DNA from 2 places in the Streptomyces sp. NPDC051563 genome. Region 2 is predicted to be linked to the other one. Evidence: predicted binding sites of a transcription regulator. Region 2 holds the regulator's gene; the other holds the start of a gene.
What was found. Region 2 encodes HrcA, which represses chaperone genes, less so after heat shock. Its sites were predicted from a motif close to TTNGCACTCNGNNNNNCNGAGTGCNAA; they were not measured.
Positions count from the first base shown of each region.

Region 1 (7,584 bases), on a different contig from region 2:
TGCTGCGTGGTGCGCGCAGCGAACCGCCGATCTACCGTCGGGCCGGAGCCCGGGGTGGATCAGAAGTCCATGTCGCCGCCCGGCATGCCGCCGCCGGCAGCCGCGCCGGCCTTCTCGGGCTTGTCGGCGATGACGGCCTCGGTGGTGAGGAAGAGGGCCGCGATGGACGCCGCGTTCTGCAGGGCAGAGCGGGTGACCTTCGCCGGGTCGATGATGCCCGACGCGATCATGTCCACGTACTCGCCGGTCGCGGCGTTCAGGCCCCAACCGATCTGCAGGTTGCGGACCTTCTCCACGACGACGCCGCCCTCGAGACCACCGTTGACGGCGATCTGCTTGAGCGGGGCCTCCAGCGCGAGCTTGACGGCGTTGGCGCCGGTCGCCTCGTCGCCGGTGAGCTCCAGCTTGTCGAAGACCGAGGAGGCCTGCAGCAGGGCCACGCCGCCACCGGCGACGATGCCCTCTTCGACGGCCGCCTTCGCGTTGCGAACGGCGTCCTCGATGCGGTGCTTGCGCTCCTTGAGCTCGACCTCGGTCGCGGCGCCGGCCTTGATGACCGCGACACCGCCGGCGAGCTTCGCCAGTCGCTCCTGCAGCTTCTCGCGGTCGTAGTCCGAGTCGGAGTTCTCGATCTCGGCGCGGATCTGGTTGACGCGGCCCTGGACCTGGTCGCTGTCACCGGAGCCGTCGACGATGGTCGTCTCGTCCTTGGTGATGACGACCTTGCGGGCGCGGCCGAGCAGGTCGAGACCGGCGTTCTCGAGCTTGAGGCCGACCTCCTCGGAGATGACGGTGCCGCCCGTGAGGATGGCGATGTCGCCGAGCATGGCCTTGCGACGGTCACCGAAGCCCGGAGCCTTGACGGCGACGGACTTGAAGGTGCCGCGGATCTTGTTGACGACGAGGGTGGAGAGCGCCTCGCCCTCGACGTCCTCGGCGATGATCAGCAGCGGCTTGCCGGACTGCATGACCTTCTCCAGGAGCGGCAGCAGGTCCTTGACCGAGCCGATCTTGGAGTTGACGATCAGGATGTACGGGTCGTCGAGGGACGACTCCATGCGCTCCATGTCGGTGGCGAAGTACGCCGAGATGTAGCCCTTGTCGAAGCGCATGCCCTCGGTGAGCTCGAGCTCCAGGCCGAAGGTCTGCGACTCCTCGACCGTGATGACGCCTTCCTTGCCGACCTTGTCCATGGCCTCGGCGATGAGCTCGCCGATCTGGGTGTCGGCGGCGGAGATGGAGGCCGTGGAAGCGATCTGCTCCTTGGTCTCGACATCCTTGGCCTGCGCCAGCAGGGCGGCGGAGACGGCCTCGACGGCCTTCTCGATACCGCGCTTGAGGGCCATCGGGTTCGCACCGGCGGCCACGTTGCGCAGGCCCTCGCGGACGAGCGCCTGGGCGAGAACGGTGGCGGTGGTCGTACCGTCGCCGGCGACGTCGTCCGTCTTCTTGGCGACTTCCTTGACCAGCTCGGCGCCGATCTTCTCGTACGGGTCCTCGAGCTCGATCTCCTTGGCGATGGAGACACCATCGTTGGTGATCGTGGGCGCGCCCCACTTCTTCTCAAGGACGACGTTGCGACCCTTGGGGCCAAGGGTGACCTTGACGGCGTCGGCGAGCTGGTTCATCCCACGCTCGAGGCCGCGACGGGCCTCCTCGTCGAACGCAATGATCTTGGCCATCTGAAGTGGTCCTCCCGGACAGCGGTGGATTGCTCCCGGACCGCGCCCGCGCCCGCGACGGACGGCCTGCGTGCCCGGCGGTTCCTTCCCACCGGACCCTGCGGGCCTCACCGACCCGGTCCTCGTTTAGTAGCACTCTCACCCGGAGAGTGCTAACGCCAATGATTAGCACTCGACCCCTCCGAGTGCAAGCGGCTTGGGGCAACCCGGGATGAACACCCGGGCACCGCAAGGGCGCCGGAGCCGCCACGCACGAGGGGCCCGCATCCCGTGTCCAGGATGTGGGCCCCTCGTACATATGTCGTTGTGCCTCGTGCGCGACCGCTGTGCGTGGCCGCGTACGCGTCGGTGGTCGATCGCGGTCGGACTAGCCGGCGGCGAGCTTGACCATGTCCGCCTGCGGACCCTTCTGGCCCTGCGAGATCTCGAATTCGACCCGCTGACCCTCTTCAAGGGTGCGGTACCCGTCCATCTGGATGGCGCTGTAGTGGACGAACACATCCGCACCACCGTCGACCGCGATGAAGCCGTAGCCCTTCTCCGCGTTGAACCACTTGACGGTGCCCTGAGCCATGCCTAACTCCCCTATTACTGGCCCTTGCGCAGGACCGCACTTCGCGGTCCCGGGTCAGAACTTGCGCCGGAACGCCTCGACCGGGGCTGAATGTATCCGCACCGCTGCTGTCTGCAACAGGTCATTCCGACGAGAATTCTGGACACGCCAAAACATTGAAATAGGGTGAAAACCAGGAATATTCCAGGGCAACTCGGGCCGGACAAACCAGGCCAACGTCCCATAGCGCACTTGCATGTTGACTCAATGTCAACCCTCACGCGGCCCGCTCATATGCGGCGGGCAAGAACAGCGGAGGGGACTTCCCCAACCTTACCGCGTCCAATCAAGCAGAATTGCCCCCTCCGTTTATTACCGGAGGGGGCAATTCAGTTTCCGCACGATGTTAGGCGGACGGTGTCACGCGGACGGTGTCACGCGGGCTGCGTCACGCGGGGTCAGCAGCCGCCGGCGACGGCCGGGATGATCGAGATGCCGGCGCCGTCCGGAGTCGCCGTCTGCAGCCCGCCCTCGAAGCGCACGTCGTCGTCGTTCACGTAGACGTTGACGAAGCGGCGCAGCTTGCCCTGGTCGTCCAGGACGCGCGCGGCGATGCCGGGGTGGCCGGCCTCCAGGGACTGGATGACCTCTTCGAGGGTCGCGCCCTCGGCGGAGACCTCGGCCTGGCCGCCGGTGTAGGTGCGCAGGATGGTGGGGATGCGGACGTTGACGCTCATGGCGCTACTGCCTTTCCGGTGTGCAGGGAGAAGAGATCAGGCCAGGTTGGCGGCGCGGAACGCGTCCAGGCTGGGGCGGATGGTGGCGGTCTGGCCACCGCCTTCGGCCACCGCCTCCAGGGTCTTGAGGCCGTCACCGGTGTTCAGGATCACGGTGGTCAGCGCGGGGTCGAGCTGCCCGTTCTCGACGAGCTTCTTCGTCACGCCGACGGTCACGCCGCCCGCGGTCTCGGCGAAGATGCCCTCGGTCTGGGCGAGGAGCTTGATCGCCTCGACGACCTGGGTGTCGTTGACGTCCTCGACGTACCCGCCGGTGCGGCGCGCGATGTCCAGGACGTACGGGCCGTCCGCCGGGTTGCCGATGGCCAGCGACTTGGCGATGGTGTTCGGCTTCTGCGGGCGGACCACCTCGTGACCGGCCTTGAAGGCGGTCGAGACGGGCGAGCAGCCCTCGGCCTGGGCGCCGAAGATCTTGTACGGCTTGTCCTCGACGAGGCCCAGCTTGATCAGTTCCTGGAGACCCTTGTCGATCTTCGTGAGCTGCGAGCCGGACGCGATCGGGATGACGATCTGGTCGGGCAGCTGCCAGCCGAGCTGCTCGCAGATCTCGTACGCCAGGGTCTTGGAGCCCTCGCCGTAGTACGGGCGCAGGTTGACGTTGACGAAGCCCCAGCCCTCGCCCAGCGGGTCGCCGATGAGCTCGGAGCAGAACCGGTTGACGTCGTCGTAGTTGCCCTCGATGCCGACCAGGTCGCCACCGTAGACACCGGCCATGACGACCTTGCCCTGCTCCAGGTCGTGCGGGATGAACACGCAGGAGCGGAAGCCGGCCCGGGCGGCCGCGGCGCCGACGGCGCCGGCCAGGTTGCCGGTGGAGGAGCAGGAGAGGGTGGTGAAGCCGAAGGCGCGGGCGGCCTCGACGGCGATGGCCACGACGCGGTCCTTGAAGGAGTGCGTCGGGTTGCCGGAGTCGTCCTTGACGTACAGCTTGCCGGTGACCCCGAGCTCCTTGGCCAGGTTGGCCGCGTCCACGAGCTTGGTGAAGCCGGGGTTCAGGCTCGGCTTGGAGGCCACGTCCGCCGGGACGGGCAGCAGCGGCGCGTAGCGCCAGATGTTGTTCGGGCCGGCCTCGATGGCGGCGCGCAGGGCTTCCGGGTCTCCCAGGGGCAGCTCGTAGGCGACTTCGAGCGGGCCGAAGCACTCGGCGCAGGCGAAGATCGGGCCGAGCTCGAAGCGGGTACCGCACTCACGACAGGAAAGGCCGGTGGCGGGACCGAGATCGACGGAGGTGCCAGAAGCGTTTTCAGTGCTTTCGACGGTTTCGGCAGAGGTTGCGACAGACTGTGCAGCCATGATGGCGAGGCCCTTTCTCCTCATCTTCCCCATGGCGCACTTCGCCATGAGACGGAATTGGCACCTTCCCTAGCCGGGGACCTCGCTGGCGGCGCTGGAATGCGCGATCGCGAGAACCGACTGGAGGGTTGCCGGGGCTTCAACGGGCCGTGTCCCTCTGCCCCTCTGGATGAGCGGTATGGCACCGGCACACGCGCTCTATGGCGCGCCGGTGCGTTTGTACGCGGGCCCCCCGGCATGCGGTGGGCCATTGCGTTGTTCAAGACTGTAACCGAAGGCCCGGGTGGTTGAGACAGCCGTCCGAACCGCGAGATGGATCACATTTCGGTCCAAACCAGTGAAGAGCCCAGTGATGAACAGGGAGTGCTGAAGGTGCTGGAAGAGGTGGAGCGCTGGTTGGCAGACCGCTCCTGGTCCGCCGCCGACCGACCGCTCGGCCAGCTGCTTTCCGCCAAGCGGGCAGCGGGGACCACGGTGAGCGTGGTGTTGCCGGCGCTGAACGAGGAGGCGACGGTCGGCGAGATCGTCGAGGTGATCCGGCGCGATCTGATCGAGGGCCTGCCGGTGCCGCTGGTGGACGAGCTCGTGGTGATCGACTCGGGTTCCACCGACCGCACCGCGGAGGTCGCGGCCAAGGCCGGGGCCCGGGTGGTGCACCGCGACGAGGTGCTGCCGCGGATCCCGGCGCTGCCCGGCAAGGGCGAGGTGCTGTGGCGCTCGCTGCTGGTCACCACCGGCGACATCGTCTGCTTCGTGGACGCCGACCTGCGCGATTTCTCGTCCGCCTTCGTCTCCGGGATCGTCGGCCCGCTGCTGACCGATCCGGAGGTGCGGTTCGTCAAGGCGATGTACGACCGCCCCTTCGGCCTGGAGTCCGTCGACCGGGCGGCTCCGGCCGATCCGGCCTCCGCCACGGCCCACGGCCAGGGCGGCCGGGTCACCGAACTGGTGGCCCGCCCCCTGCTCAACCTGCACTGGCCGCTGCTGGCCGGTTTCGTGCAGCCGCTGGGCGGCGAGTACGCCGTACGCCGCGAGCTCCTGGAGCGGCTGCCGTTCCCCGTGGGCTACGGGGTCGAGCTGGGGCTGCTGGTGGACGCGCTGCACACGGCCGGGCTGGACGCACTGGCCCAGGTGGACGTGGGCGTCCGGCTGCACCGGCACCAGGACGGTCAGGCACTGGGCCGGATGGCCGCCGCGATCTACCGCACGGCTCAGGTGAGGCTCTCGCGCGGGCACCTCGTACGCCCCGAGCTGACGCAGTTCGAGCGGGGGCCGGAGGGCTTCGTACCGCACACCTACGCCGTGGACACCGAGGAGCGGCCGCCGATGCGGGACGTCGAGGAGTACGCACGGCGCCGCGTGGCGTAGCACCCGGCGGTGTGGTCTTCCTCTCGGTCCGGCGCACACCCGGGCGGCGACGTTTGACCGGCGGCGAGGCGGGCTAGGTTCGCCGCATGGCTTCCCAGGTGCTCGTCGCCGCGAATCGCGGCCCCCTCTCGTACGCCCTCGCCGCGGACGGCACGCTCAGTGCCCGCCGCGGCGGGGGCGGTCTCGTCTCCGGCCTCTCCACCGCCCTCGCGGAACAGCCGGACGCGCTGTGGATCTGCGCGGCGCTGTCGGACGCGGACCGGGAGGCGGTACGGCGGGGGGTCGCCGAGCCGGGCGTACGGATGCTGCCGATCGACCCGGAGGTCTACGACGACGCGTACAACGGCATCGCGAACTCGGTGCTGTGGTTCCTCCACCACCACCTGTACGAGATCCCGCGCGAGCCGGTCTTCGACGCGGAGTTCCGGCGGCGCTGGGGCTCTTACGTCACGTACAACGAGGCCTTCGCGACGGCGCTCGCGCAGGAGGCGGCCGAGGGCGCGACGGTCCTGATCCAGGACTACCACCTGGCCCTGGCCCCGGGAATGCTCCGGGAGCTCCGCCCCGACCTGCGGATCGGGCACTTCACGCACACGCCGTGGGCCTCTCGGGAGTTCCTGGAGATGCTCCCGGACGACATCCGGCGCCAGCTGGTCCGGGGGATGCTCGGGGCGGACCAGCTGGGGTTCCACACGTGGGAGTGGGCCTTCAACTTCATGCACGGCGCGAACTTCGACGACGCGGGCGGTATCGCGCAGCCGCACTCCCCGACCGGAACCCCGGAGCGCGGGGTGTGGCACGCCAAGGCGGCTCCCGGCGGGACCGGGCTCGGGGAGCGCCGGTTCACCGAAGTGAAGCCCTACCCCCTCGGCGTCGACGGGGACGAGCTGCGCGCGCTCGCGCACCGGCCGGAGGTCGACGACAAGCTGGCCGCGCTGCGGGCGGAGGTCGGCGGGCTGAAGACGATCGTCCGGGTGGACCGGACGGAGCTGTCGAAGAACATCCTGCGCGGGCTGCTGGCGTACCGGGAGCTGCTCACGGTCCACCCCGAATGGCGGGAGCGGGTCGTCCACCTGGCCTCCGCCTACCCCTCCCGGCAGGACCTGACCGTCTACCGGGAGTACACCGAGTCGGTGCGGGAGCTGGCGGCGTCGATCAACGAGGAGTTCGGCACGGCCGACTGGCAGCCGGTGCTCGTCTCCGTCGAGGACGACTTCGCGCGGTCGCTGGCGGCGTACCGGCTGGCGGACGTGGCGCTGGTCAATCCCGTGCGGGACGGCATGAACCTCGTCGCGAAGGAGATCCCGGTGGTCTCGGAGGCGGGGTGCGTGCTGGTGCTGTCCACCGGGGCGGGGGCGTACCAGGAGCTCCGGGCGGATGCGCTGACCGTGAACCCGTACGACGTCACGGCGACCGCGGAAGCGCTCCACGCGGCCCTGTCCATGCCGGCCGCGGAGCGCGCGGACCGCACGAAGCGCCTGGCGGCCACCGCCACGGCCCTCCCCCCGACCCAGTGGCTCACGTCCCAGCTCAAGGCCCTGCGCCCCTGACCACCCCGCAGCGCCGCCGCGCGGGACGGAGTTCCCGCGCAGCGGTGTGAGCGGTGCCTCAGGAAGGCGGGGCGGGCGGTCCGTCAGGCAGGCGGGGCGGTCACGGTTCGGGCCAGGGTGGACAGGAAGCTGACCACCTGGGACGGGCCGGGGAGGATGAGGTCCGCGCGGGCGGCCAGGTCAGGGACCTCCGAGCCGCTGCAGAGCAGCAGCCCCGGCATGCCCCCGGCCCGCAGCTTCTCGACCGCCGAGTACGCCGCGAGGTCCCCCAGGTCGTCGCCGGCATAGAGCACCGCCTCCGCCCCGACCTCCGCGAGGTACTCCGTGAGCGCGACCCCCTT
Region 1 covers NZ_JBITDL010000040.1:66,539-74,122, reverse strand. Annotated here, with positions in the region: gene groL (chaperonin GroEL) at 60-1,682, opposite strand; gene ACIA8F_RS34705 (cold-shock protein) at 2,050-2,256, opposite strand; gene ACIA8F_RS34700 (MoaD/ThiS family protein) at 2,694-2,972, opposite strand; gene thrC (threonine synthase) at 3,009-4,349, opposite strand; SAM riboswitch class I at 4,343-4,501, opposite strand; gene ACIA8F_RS34690 (glucosyl-3-phosphoglycerate synthase) at 4,698-5,693, shown strand; gene ACIA8F_RS34685 (trehalose-6-phosphate synthase) at 5,780-7,243, shown strand; gene otsB (trehalose-phosphatase) at 7,327-7,584, opposite strand, start outside.
Region 1: a site for HrcA is predicted at 1,848-1,874, ahead of groL (chaperonin GroEL). Genes of this name have one in related genera too.

Region 2 (7,584 bases):
CTGGACCGCACGCACACACCCGGCCGGCCCGAGGCCTGCGTCGCGGAGGCGCGGGCGGCGGGCTTCGAGCACGTGAACCTGGACCTGATCTACGGCACGCCGGGGGAATCGGACGAGGACTGGCGGGCGTCGCTGTCGGCGGCGCTGGGCGCCGGGCCCGACCACATCAGCGCCTACGCGCTGATCGTGGAGGAGGGCACCCAGCTCGCGCGGCGGATCCGGCGAGGCGAGGTCCCGATGACCGACGACGACGTCCACGCCGACCGGTACCTGATCCTCGACGCGGTGATGGCCGAGGCGGGCTATTCCTGGTACGAGGTCTCGAACTGGGCCACCACCGAGGCCGGCCGCTGCCTGCACAACGAGCTGTACTGGCGCGGGGCCGACTGGTGGGGCGCCGGACCCGGTGCGCACTCGCACGTGGGCGGGGTGCGGTGGTGGAACGTGAAGCACCCCGGCGCGTATGCGGCGGCGCTGGCGGAGGGGCGGTCGCCCGGGGCCGGGCGGGAGCTCCTCTCGGAGGAGGACCGGCGGGTGGAGCGGATCCTGCTGGAGCTGCGGCTCGTGGACGGGGTGCCGCTGGCCCTGCTGGCGCCTGCGGGGCTCGCCGCGGCCGGGCGGGCCCTGGCGGACGGTCTTCTCGAAGCGGGCCCGTACGGGGCCGGGCGGGCCGTTCTGACCCTGCGTGGACGGCTGCTGGCCGACGCGGTGGTCCGCGACCTGGTGGACTAGCCCCGTCCGGGGTGTTGCCGGGGCCCTGCGGGGCCGTCCCCTACCCGCCCTTCCACCGTTCCCCGGGGCTGCGCCCCGGACCCGTTGCCGGGTGCGGCGCCGTTGCCGGGGGCCAGCCCCCGGGCCCCCGCGCCTCAAACGCCGGCGAGGCTGGATTTTCGCCGGCGCTGGAGCCCCGCGCGCCGTGTGAGCTACGCCGTCACGTGGTCGATCAGGTGCTCCACCGCGCCCAGGAGGGTGGGCTCCAGGTCCTTGTACGAGGTCACGCGGGACAGGATGTGCTGCCAGGCGGCGCCGGTGTTCTCCGGCCAGCCCAGGGCGCGGCAGATGCCCGTCTTCCAGTCCTGGCCGGGCGGGATGACGGGCCAGGCGCGGATGCCCAGGGCGGAGGGCTTCACCGCCTGCCAGACGTCCACGTACGGGTGGCCCACGATCAGGACGTGCGGGGAGGTCACCGAGGCGGCGATGCGGGACTCCTTGGAGCCCGGGACCAGGTGGTCCACCAGGATGCCCAGGCGGGCGTCGGCGGCGGGGGCGAAGTCGGCGACGACGGCCGGGAGGTCGTCGATGCCCTCCAGGTACTCCACCACGACGCCCTCGATCCGCAGGTCGTCGCCCCACACCCGCTCGACCAGTTCGGCGTCGTGGCGGCCCTCCACGTAGATCCGGCCCGCCCGGGCCACCCGCGCCCGGGCCCCGGGGACGGCGAGGGAGCCCGAGGCCGTACGGGCCGGGGCGGCCGGGCCCCGCGCGGGGCGGGTCAGGGTGACCACCGCGCCGTCCAGGAGGAAGCCGCGGGGTTCGAGGGGGAAGACGCGGCGCTTGCCGAAGCGGTCCTCCAGGGTGACCGTGCCGGCCTCGCAGGCCACCACCGCGCCGCAGAAGTCCGTACCCGCCACCTCGACCACCAGGTCCGGATCGGCCGGGACCTCGGGGACGGGCTTGGAGCGCTTCCACTGGGGGGTCAGGTCGGGGGAGTACTCGCGCATCCGGCCGAGGGTAGGAGAACGGGCCGGTTCAGTGGTCCGACACGCCGAAGCGGGCGGCCAGTGTGTCGCGTTGGGCACGGACGAAGGCCGCGTCGACCACCGCTCCGTGACCCGGTACGTACAGAGCGTCGTCCCCGCCCAGGGCGAGGAGCCGGTCCAGGGCCGCCGGCCACTGCCGCGGCGCCGCGTCCGGGCCCGCCTGCGGCTCGCCCGATTCCTCGACCAGGTCGCCGCAGAAGACCACCTCGCGCGCACCGGGCACGAAGGCGGCCAGATCGTGCCGGGTGTGCCCCGGGCCCACGTTCGCCAGCAGCACCTGCACCCCGCCCAGGTCGAGCGTCCACTCGCCCGACACCAGGTGCCGGGGGAGCACCAGCAGATCCGCCGCCTCGGCCGCCTCGGCGGGCGCCAGGCCGTGCCGGACCGCGTCGGCCCGCAGCTCTTCCCGGCTCACCGAGAGCAGGGAGTCCAGCCCGACCGGACCGTAGATCTCGGCGCCCGCGAACGCCGCCCCGCCCAGTACGTGGTCGAAATGTCCGTGTGTGAATGCGAGATGGGTCACGCGCCGGCCCGCCAGCCGCTCGGCCTCGGCCCGTACCTGCGCCCCTTCCCGCAGGGAGGAACCCGGGTCGATCAGAAGGGCGGAATCCTCGCCCACCACCAGTCCCACGGTGCAGTCCCACACCGGCAGGCGCTTTCGGCCGGCCCGTTCGGCGAGCCGTTCCCAGCCCGCCTCTTCCCAACGCACGTCCATGCCGCGACGCTACCTTGGCGGGCCGCCCTTGCTAGGGGTGTACCACCCCGCCGTACACTGACCGGGGGATCTCTGGCACTCGAACGCTCAGAGTGCCAGCAGGCAGGACCTGCCGAAGCCGCGAACGACGGAAACGATGGAGGTGTGCGCGCGATGCTCAGCGAACGCAGACTCGAAGTGCTGCGCGCCATCGTCCAGGACTACGTCGGCACGGAGGAGCCCGTCGGCTCCAAGGCGCTCACCGAGCGGCACCGCCTCGGCGTGTCGCCCGCCACCGTGCGCAACGACATGGCCGTGCTGGAGGACGAGGGCTACATCGCCCAGCCCCACACCAGCGCCGGCCGGATCCCCACCGACAAGGGCTACCGCCTCTTCGTCGACAAGCTGGCGGGGGTCAAACCGCTGTCGACGCCCGAGCGCCGGGCCATCCAGAACTTCCTCGACGGGGCCGTGGACCTCGACGACGTCGTCGGCCGTACGGTGCGGCTGCTCGCGCAGCTCACCCGGCAGGTCGCCGTCGTCCAGTACCCCTCGCTGACCCGGTCCACCGTCCGGCACGTGGAACTGCTCTCGCTGGCCCCGGCCCGCCTGATGCTCGTCCTCATCACGGACACCGGCCGGGTCGAGCAGCGGCTCGTCGACTGCCAGGCCCCCTTCGGGGAGGCCTCGCTCGCGGACCTGCGGGCCCGCCTCAACAGCCGAGTCGTCGGCCGCCGGTTCACCGACGTGCCGCCGCTGGTGAAGGACCTTCCGGAGTCCTTCGAGAACGAGGACCGGGTGACGGTGCGAGCCGTCCTCGACACCCTCCTCGAAACGCTGGTCGAGGAGGCGGAGGAGCGGCTGATGATCGGCGGCACCGCCAACCTCACCCGCTTCGGACACGATTTTCCCCTGACGATCAGGCCGGTGCTCGAAGCGCTGGAGGAGCAGGTCGTGCTCCTCAAGCTGCTGGGCGAGGCCAGTGAGTCGGGAATGGCCGTAAAGATCGGGCATGAGAACGCCTACGAGGGACTGAACTCCACGTCCGTCGTCTCGGTCGGCTACGGTTCGGGCGGCGAAGCAGTCGCCAAACTCGGCGTGGTCGGACCGACCCGCATGGACTACCCCGGAACGATGGGAGCGGTACGCGCAGTGGCACGTTACGTCGGACAGATCCTGGCGGAGTCGTAAGTGGCCACGGACTACTACGCCGTTCTCGGCGTGCGCCGCGACGCATCGCAGGACGAGATCAAGAAGGCATTCCGGCGGCTCGCCCGCGAGCTGCACCCGGATGTGAACCCCGATCCCAAGACGCAAGAGCGTTTCAAGGAGATCAACGCCGCCTACGAGGTCCTCTCGGACCCGCAGAAGAAGCAGGTCTTCGACCTCGGCGGCGACCCGCTGTCCTCCTCGGGCGGCGGCGGAGCCGGCGGCTTCGGAGCGGGCGGCTTCGGCAACTTCTCCGACATCATGGACGCCTTCTTCGGCCAGTCCTCGCAGCGCGGACCGCGCTCGCGGACCCGCCGCGGCCAGGACGCCATGATCCGCCTCGACCTGGAACTGGACGAGGCCGCCTTCGGCACGACCAAGGACATCCAGGTCGACACGGCCGTCGTCTGCACCACCTGCTCCGGCGAGGGCGCTGCACCCGGCACCTCGGCGCAGACGTGTGACATGTGCCGCGGCCGCGGTGAGGTCTCGCAGGTCACCCGGTCCTTCCTGGGCCAGGTCATGACCTCGCGCCCCTGCCCGCAGTGCCAGGGCTTCGGCACCGTGGTCCCGACCCCGTGCCCCGAGTGCGCGGGCGACGGCCGGGTCCGCTCCCGCCGCAGCCTCACCGTCAAGATCCCGGCCGGCGTCGAGAACGGCACCCGGATCCAGCTCGCGGGCGAAGGCGAGGTCGGCCCCGGCGGCGGCCCCGCCGGCGACCTGTACGTGGAGATCCACGAGCTGCCGCACCCGACCTTCCAGCGGCGCGGGGACGACCTGCACTGCACGGTCACCATCCCGATGACCGCGGCGGCCCTGGGCACCAAGTGCCCGCTGGAGACGCTGGACGGCCTGGAAGAGATCGACATCCGGCCCGGCACCGGCTCCGGGCAGGCGATCCCGCTGCACGGCCGCGGCGTGACCCACCTGCGCGGTGGCGGACGCGGCGACCTGATCGTGCACGTCGAGGTCACCACCCCCGGCAAGCTGGACCCGGCGCAGGAGGACCTGCTGCGCCAGCTGGCCAAGCTGCGCGGCGAGGAGCGGCCGATGGGCCAGTTCGCACCGGGTCAGCAAGGCCTGTTCAGCCGCCTGAAGGACGCCTTCAACGGGCGCTGAGCGACGCCTTCGACGGACGCCGAGCAGCGTACGAGCACACCTGCGAGCCCGGTCCGGGGATGCCCCGGACCGGGCTCGCGGCATGCGCGACGCCGCCGCGGCGGCGGTATTCGGGCACCCCGGGGAAGGGGACTATGCCAGGCGAATGCCGTGATTCGGTCCCGTGAGCGGGACATGGCACGATGCAGCTCATGTCCTCCGCACCGAACGGTCTCTTCGCGTACCCGATCGTGCAGGCGCCCATGGCGGGCGGCGCGTCCTGCCCGCCGCTCGCGGCCGCCGTGTGCGAAGCGGGCGGACTGGGCTTCCTCGCCGGCGGCTACAAGACCGCGGACGGCATGTACCAGGAGATCAAGCGGCTGCGCGCGCTCACCCGCCGCCCCTTCGGCGTCAACCTCTTCCTGCCGCAGACCTCCCACGCGGACCCGGCCGCCCTGGAGGTCTACCGCGGGCACCTCGCCAGTGAGGCCTCCTGGTACGAGATCTCCCTCGCCGACGAGGACATCATCGGCACCAGCGACGACGGCTACGACGCCAAACTGGCCATTCTCATCGAAGACCCGGTCCCCGTGGTCTCCTTCACCTTCGGCCTGCCCTCGCCCGCGGCCTTCACCTGCCTGCGCAACGTCGGTACGTACACGATCGCCACCGTCACCTCCGTCGAGGAGGCCCGCGCCGCCCAGGCGGCCGGCGCCGACGCCGTCTGCGTCCAGGGCGTGGAGGCGGGCGGCCACCAGGGCACCCACCGCGACGACCCGCAGGGCGACGGCACGGCCGGAGTCGGCCTGCTCGCGCTCGTCGCGCAGGTGCGCGAGGCCGTGGCCCTCCCGATCATCGCGGCGGGCGGCCTGATGCGCGGCTCGCAGATCGCCGCGCTGCTCGCCGCGGGCGCCGAGGCCGCGCAGCTCGGTACGGCCTTCCTGGCCTGCCCGGAGTCCGGCGCGCACCCCCTGCACAAGAAGGCGCTGACCGACCCGCTGTTCGTCCGGACGGAGCTGACCCGGGCCTTCTCGGGGCGGCCGGCCCGCGGACTGGTCAACCGGTTCATGCGCGAGCACGGCCCGTACGCCCCGGCCGCGTACCCGCAGGTGCACCACCTGACCGCGCCGCTGCGCAAGGCCGCCGCCGATGCCGGGGACCCGCAGGGCATGGCCCTGTGGGCGGGCCAGGGGCACCGGCTGGCGCGGGCCCTGCCGGCCGGGGAACTGGTGGAGGTGCTCGCGGCGGAACTCGGCGCGGCACAGAACGCATTGAAGGCAATGCAGATGAGGAGTGCGTCATGACCGCCCCGGTGTTCGTGGTGGAAAAGGTTCCCGCGGGACCGGAGTTCGTCTTGGACGGTCCCGAAGGCCGCCACGCGGTCTCCGTGAAGCGGCTGGCCCCCGGCGAGGACGTGGTCCTGACCGACGGCCTGGGCCGGTGGACCGAGGGCGTGGTCAAGGCGGCGGAGGGCAAGGACCGTCTGGTGATCACGGACCTGGAGTCCGTCCTGGAGGAGCCCGAGCCCACCATCCGGATCACCGTCGTCCAGGCCCTGCCCAAGGGCGACCGGGGCGAGGTCGCCGTCGAGACCATGACGGAGACCGGCGTCGACGCGATCGTGCCCTGGCAGGCCTCGCGCTGCATCACCCAGTGGCGCGGCGACCGGGGCGCCAAATCCCTCGCGAAGTGGCGGGCCACCGCCCGGGAATCCGGCAAGCAGTCCCGCCGGGTCCGCTTCCCCGAGGTCGCCGAGGCGCTGTCGACCAAGCAGGTCGCGGCGCTGCTCGCGGAGGCCGACCTCGCGGTGGTCCTGCACGAGGACCGGGACACGCCCTCGGGCGCGCTGGCCACCGCCGAACTGCCGGCCGCCGGCTCCATCGTCCTGGTCGTCGGACCCGAGGGCGGGGTCTCCCCGGACGAGCTCGCCGCCTTCGCGGCGGCCGGAGCGCACCCGTACCGGCTGGGCCGCTCGGTGCTGCGCACCTCCACGGCGGGCACGGCCGCGGCGGCGGTCCTGCTGGCGCGGACGGGACGCTGGTCCTGACCGGTCCGGCCGGCGGGGGTGGCGGTGGATACCATGCCGGAACCGATCACCGTCACCCGTCACGAAGGGCTCAGCACATGGCCGGGGAACCGCAGGCCGACTGCCTGTTCTGCAAGATCGTCGCGGGGAGCATTCCCGCGACGGTCGTCCGGGAGACGGACACCACCGTCGCCTTCCGCGACATCAACCCGCAGGCACCCACCCACGTCCTCGTGATCCCGAAGGCGCACTATCCCGACGCCGTCTCCCTCGCGGCCGCCGAGCCCGGGATCGCCGCCGACGTCCTGACCGAGGCCGGCCGCGTCGCAGCCGACGAGGGGCTCACCGAGAGCGGCTACCGCCTCGTCTTCAACACCGGCGCCGGCGCCGGCCAGGTGGTCTTCCACGCCCACGCGCACGTCCTCGGCGGCCGCGGCTTCGAATGGCCCCCGGGATAAACCGTGTCCGTACGCGAATTCGTGGTGCTCGGCACCGCCAGCCAGGTGCCCACCCGCCACCGCAACCACAACGGCTACCTGCTGCGCTGGGACGGCGAGGGCATCCTCTTCGATCCCGGCGAGGGCACCCAGCGCCAGATGCTGCGCGCCGGGGTGGCCGCGCACGACATCAACCGGATCTGCGTCACCCACTTCCACGGTGACCACAGCCTCGGCCTCGCCGGGGTCATCCAGCGGATCAACCTCGACCGGGTCCCGCACCCCGTCACCGCCCACTACCCGGCCTCCGGACAGAAGTTCTTCGACCGGCTGCGGTACGCCACGGCCTACCGCGAGACC
Region 2 covers NZ_JBITDL010000023.1:101,600-109,183, reverse strand. Annotated here, with positions in the region: gene hemW (radical SAM family heme chaperone HemW) at 1-732, shown strand, start outside; gene ACIA8F_RS26445 (DUF3097 domain-containing protein) at 924-1,721, opposite strand; gene ACIA8F_RS26440 (MBL fold metallo-hydrolase) at 1,750-2,475, opposite strand; gene hrcA (heat-inducible transcriptional repressor HrcA) at 2,629-3,645, shown strand; gene dnaJ (molecular chaperone DnaJ) at 3,646-4,782, shown strand; gene ACIA8F_RS26425 (nitronate monooxygenase) at 4,974-6,065, shown strand; gene ACIA8F_RS26420 (16S rRNA (uracil(1498)-N(3))-methyltransferase) at 6,062-6,808, shown strand; gene ACIA8F_RS26415 (histidine triad nucleotide-binding protein) at 6,886-7,245, shown strand; gene ACIA8F_RS26410 (ribonuclease Z) at 7,249-7,584, shown strand, end outside.